Regions from separate parts of the Mesobacillus sp. QJM3NY_10 genome, predicted to be linked through region 1. Evidence: riboswitches for the same ligand, from Rfam matches in the RefSeq annotation. Region 1 holds a riboswitch; the other holds the start of a gene.
The links. A riboswitch is a leader RNA that binds a small molecule or an ion and turns the genes downstream of it on or off. The one in region 1 is predicted to bind cyclic di-AMP.

Region 1 (2,405 bases):
CATCCGCACCTTCATCAATCATTCCTGAAGCAATCTTTCCTCCAAGCTCTGCATTGCCAAAATCATTCGCGTATGCCACCTTTACCTCTGCTTCCGGATTCACAGCCTTTACTCCCTGTTCAAACCCATCTTTGAACTTGTGAATCAGTGGAACATCGGCTCCGCCAACAAATCCAACGATATTTGACTTTGAAGCCATTCCGGCTACAGCACCCGCGAGGAAACTGCCCTGTTCTTCTTTAAAAGTAATGGAAGTAATATTATCCAATTGTGATACTGAATCAACCAGGATAAATTTCTGTTCTGGATACTTTTTTGCGACCTTCTCAAGATCCTCAAGGACCATGAAACCCAATCCAATGACAATATCATTTCCTTCTTCTACAAGCTCGGTGAACCCTTTTTCATAGGTGCCTACAGACTGAAGCTCTCTGTAATCAAAAAGAATATCGAGCTCGTCTCGCGCTTTTACCAGTCCGGCAAAAGCTGCATCACTGAAAGATTGGTCTCCAAGTCCGACGTCAGACAACATAATGCCGATTTTGACCCTTTCTTTCGCCTTGAGCTCCGAGTTTGCACACCCAGCAAGGGTGCCTATCAGTAAAAATAAGATTACAAGCATATTCATAATTCGTCTCATCTAGATGTCCTGCTCCCTTTTAAAAATTTATATGTATTTCATCGACCATAGCGATTTTTTGTTTACAAATATGCAGAAAGTCTATCTTTTGTTAATTTTCTAACTTCTAATGGATAGAAAAAGCAGACTGTGCAATACAGCCTGCTTCGATTAACATTATTTAATTTTCGTGAACCTGTTCAAGTCGCCATTTTCGCCAAGGACAATAAGGATATCCTCTGCTCTCAGGGTTTTCTCTGGATCTGGTGAGATGTCGACCTTGTTGGCAGTTTTCACGCCGATTACTGTGATATTGTATTTGGCACGCAGGTTGATTTCAATCAAGTTTTTGCCAGCCATGCTGATAGGAAGCTTGATTTCCTCAATACTATAATCATCGGAAAGCTCAATAAAGTTCAATACATTGGGTGAAGCCATCAGCTGGTGGGCGACTCTTTCCCCCATATCCCTTTCCGGGAAAATGACTTTATCAGCGCCAACCTTGAACAATACTTGTGCATGGTGTTTGTTAAGAGCCTTGGCAACGACATTTGAAACTCCCATTTCTTTCAAAATCAGAACGGTGAGAATACTTGCCTGGATGTCGTCACCAATCGCCACAATGACAGTATCAAAGTTCCTGATTCCTACTGCCTTCAATGTTTGCTCGTCCGTTGAGTCACCGATTACCGCATGGGTTACAAACTCCTTATAGTCCTCGATATGTTGTTCACTCTTATCAATCGCCAGCACTTCGACTCCTTCATTGTATAAAGTCGTCGCTACACTTGAACCGAAACGGCCCATGCCGATTACTGCGTATTGTTTTGCCATAAAAACATCCTCCTACCCAATCATCACTTTTCCAGCTGGATCCACTTTTCTTTTTTTCTGTAAATGCCAGTGCTATCAAACAACCCGGCCCGCGAACATTGTCTTGGTAATTAAATATATTTAAACATGCTGTCCTTGGAATGACATCCTGTTAAAATGCACCGAATATTTTACCAGTCATTGTCAACCGATTCAAGGTCTTCCTTCTTTCCTTAGTATGAGGAAAATATGAGTTTAATATTTCGATGGGAGACTTTGCTTTTCGCTGGATTCTTATATTGTGGGTACCTAATCCATGCAAAACAAAAAAGCCCCCAGAGGCTAAAAGATAGCAGCCTTGTGGACTTTTGTACATACTTGTCACACAAGCTTCATCTTCCTCTTCTGCAACGCTTACGGAGTTAGCTGTCGGATTAGGGCTCAGAATAGCCCCGCCTATCATTCAGGCCTCACCCCTAGTGGATTTCATCCACAAAGTTGGTTCCCCCGCTCCTATCGGATTCAGCGATTTAGAAATATGAAACTCATTAAATTTTGTTCAGAAATCTGAAACTGTTGTAATCATACTCCTGCGACATACTATTGTAAACATGTAAAGGACGCCAAAAATGACTCTTTTTACTCAATTTAATCCAATATTGATGCCAAATCATAGTATTTCTTACTGAATCGCCGTTTTTCTTGGTTTTTCATTTTGGGTATATTTGCGATTTCCGCTCAAGTGAACGCAGTTTATAGTCATTCATTTAAAGGTAAATAATAGGGTTGTTATATGTTTGTTTTTGAGATTAGATTTTTTGGGAGGTTATCGGATGAAAGCCATGATTATATTGAATCCATCGTCAGGAAAAGAAAAAGCGACTGACTATGCTGAAAAAATAGCGGAAACCTTAAGGGAGAAATACGATGATATAGATATTCGAAGAACCGAGAAAGAAGGCGATGCTGCCGC
Region 2 (2,405 bases), 1.3 Mb from region 1:
TTCATCTCCTATAAGATTTTCCCTATCATTAGCTTCTTAATATTTTTCGAAATTATTCTTACTATTGGGTGTAATCGCAACAGAAACATGGGACAAAAAGAATTCACAAGAACAGCAAAAAAGCTCAGGTTATTGCTCTGAGCTTTAGGAAGGTTCATATATCAAATCACCTATTAATCCACTAAGTCATACACGATTTCTCGAATCAGAGAGACGTTCCTTATGCTTCTTTTTAAAAGACAATAAGAGACATGAAAAAAGGAAGCACGGGGCTAAACATCCCCTCTGCTTCCCAGATTTTCTATCCAACAATCAATCTTTCTTTCGGATAATGGCATTTTGGCTCTAGTTTTCCGCGATTGAATAAGAAGATAAAAGATAGAATTCCTATTCTTCCTATGAACATCAAGGATATAATGACAATCTTCCCTGCTGTGCTAAGTTCAGGAGTTATGCCCATAGATAAGCCTGTTGTCCCGAATGCTGAACTGACTTCGAACATGATTTCCATCATCGTGAAGCTTTCAGTCGCATTCAATATGACCACCGCCGCAAAACAGAGGATAATGGCCAAAAAGCTTACAACTACTGATTTTCTAATATCTTCCTCATGCAGCTCACGACCAAACACCTTGATGGCATTATGCCCTTTTGCAAAATTGATGATCAGCAATATAATGACCGCAAAAGTGGTCGTCCTTATGCCTCCGCCCACAGAACTTGGCGAAGCTCCAATAAACATCAAAAAGCAAAGAAGCAGTAAGGTAGGGTTAGAGAAATCACTCACATTCATCGTAGCAAGCCCGCCATTTCTAGTGGAGGACGACTGGAACCAGGCATAAAAAAACGATTCATGCCAGTTGTAGCTTTTAAAAAAATGATTATATTCAAACAGCAGGATGGCGAATGTACCGAAAAACATAAGCGCAAAGAATGTTAACGTAGTCAGCTTAGTATATAAGGAAAAATGAGATCGATGGTGTTTTTTTCGATTCAAAAAGAATTCCTTCACTTCCACTAATACCGGGAATCCTATGGCACCTAAGGTTAAGAGAATAATATTCACAGACTGAACGAAATAATCATGCGCAAAAGGAATAAGCGAACTCCCTGTAATATCAAAACCAGCGTTCGTCGTTGCACTTACCGCCGCAAATAAGCCTTGCAGATAAGCTTCTTGCCATGTCGGGAAATAGCCAAGAAAATACGTTCCTAATATGAGAGCCCCTACCGCCTCGATCAAAAGGATGATGGCCAAAATTTGCCTCATGAGCTTGACCAGGCCAGACATTTGAGATTGATTTTGGTCGGTCATGATTAATTGTCGATCTTTAAGGCCAATTTTCCTTCGCAGCAACATCCAGAAAAACGTACCGAGCGTCATGATGCCGATTCCGCCAAACTGGAGGATAAACATTAAAATGAAAACGCCTGGTGTACTAAAGGTATCCGGTGTTGATACAACCGTCAGCCCTGTTACACTCACCGCACTAACTGCCGTAAATAAAACGTCAATAAATGTCCAGCTCACCCCAGGCTTGAGCGCAATAGGGAGACTGAGGAGCGACGCCGAAATCAATACGGCAATGACATAAAAAAATACAATGATTTGCGCAGGCTTTAACCAGTTTCTTTTAAAAATTTTCGCCAAGGTAATTCCTTCTTTTCTACGTTTTATTTTAAAACGATGCAAGCACAAAAAGACCATCCCTAATAAGAATGGTCAATGTTAAGATCATCAACCCTTCTCTCTTCACGGCTTACGGAGTTAGCTGTCGGATTAGGGATTGAGAGTATCCCTTTTTAGCTTCATTCGCTAAAATTCACCCCAAGATAAAGTAGCTTTATCAAAATTGGTTCCCCCGCTCAAAAGATTCAGCAAAAAGGTCTTTATTAAATTTAATAAGTATAAATTACTCCTATAGCTTAATAGTGTCAATGATTTTTTTATGAAATGCAGGGACTTGCCTTTGCTTCTAATATGTCGTCTAAAAGAGTGTTGAAAATGAAAAAGCATTGTTGAATTAACAATGCCTTGGTTTTACTCCGATTTTATTTCCCAATTACTACGACTAATCAACCGGAATCTCAATCTTTTGATTGTATTTTTTTACATAATGTATGCCCTTGATCAACAAATATTCCGGCATAGAATTCGTATCAAAGACCATCGTCCGCTCGCTGGTAATTCTATCTACCTTTTTCTCCAACCTTTGATTTATTGTTGTTTTTATAGGAGTCACTTTGTCACCATTTTGAATAGAAACACCGTCAAGCAATAGATTCTCGTCTGTCTCAATCGTGATTTCGACTCCTCGCTCAGTAGTACTAACTTTTTTTACCCAAAGATCCTTTCCTTCGAGTTCATGGTGCGTATCATCATTAAGTGGAATCTGTTCCGCTAG

Region 2: another riboswitch for cyclic di-AMP. It lies ahead of AC0VX7_RS02645 (TrkH family potassium uptake protein); the one in region 1 lies ahead of AC0VX7_RS20160 (potassium channel family protein).

What each region holds. Positions count from the first base shown of each region.
Region 1 covers NZ_CM149675.1:3,990,438-3,992,842, forward strand. The annotation lists gene AC0VX7_RS20155 (BMP family lipoprotein) at 1-640, opposite strand, end outside; gene AC0VX7_RS20160 (potassium channel family protein) at 797-1,453, opposite strand; cyclic di-AMP (ydaO/yuaA leader) riboswitch at 1,828-1,970, opposite strand; gene AC0VX7_RS20165 (diacylglycerol/lipid kinase family protein) at 2,266-2,405, shown strand, end outside.
Region 2 covers NZ_CM149675.1:523,167-525,571, reverse strand. The annotation lists gene AC0VX7_RS02645 (TrkH family potassium uptake protein) at 302-1,651, opposite strand; cyclic di-AMP (ydaO/yuaA leader) riboswitch at 1,743-1,891, opposite strand; gene AC0VX7_RS02640 (DUF4179 domain-containing protein) at 2,073-2,405, opposite strand, start outside.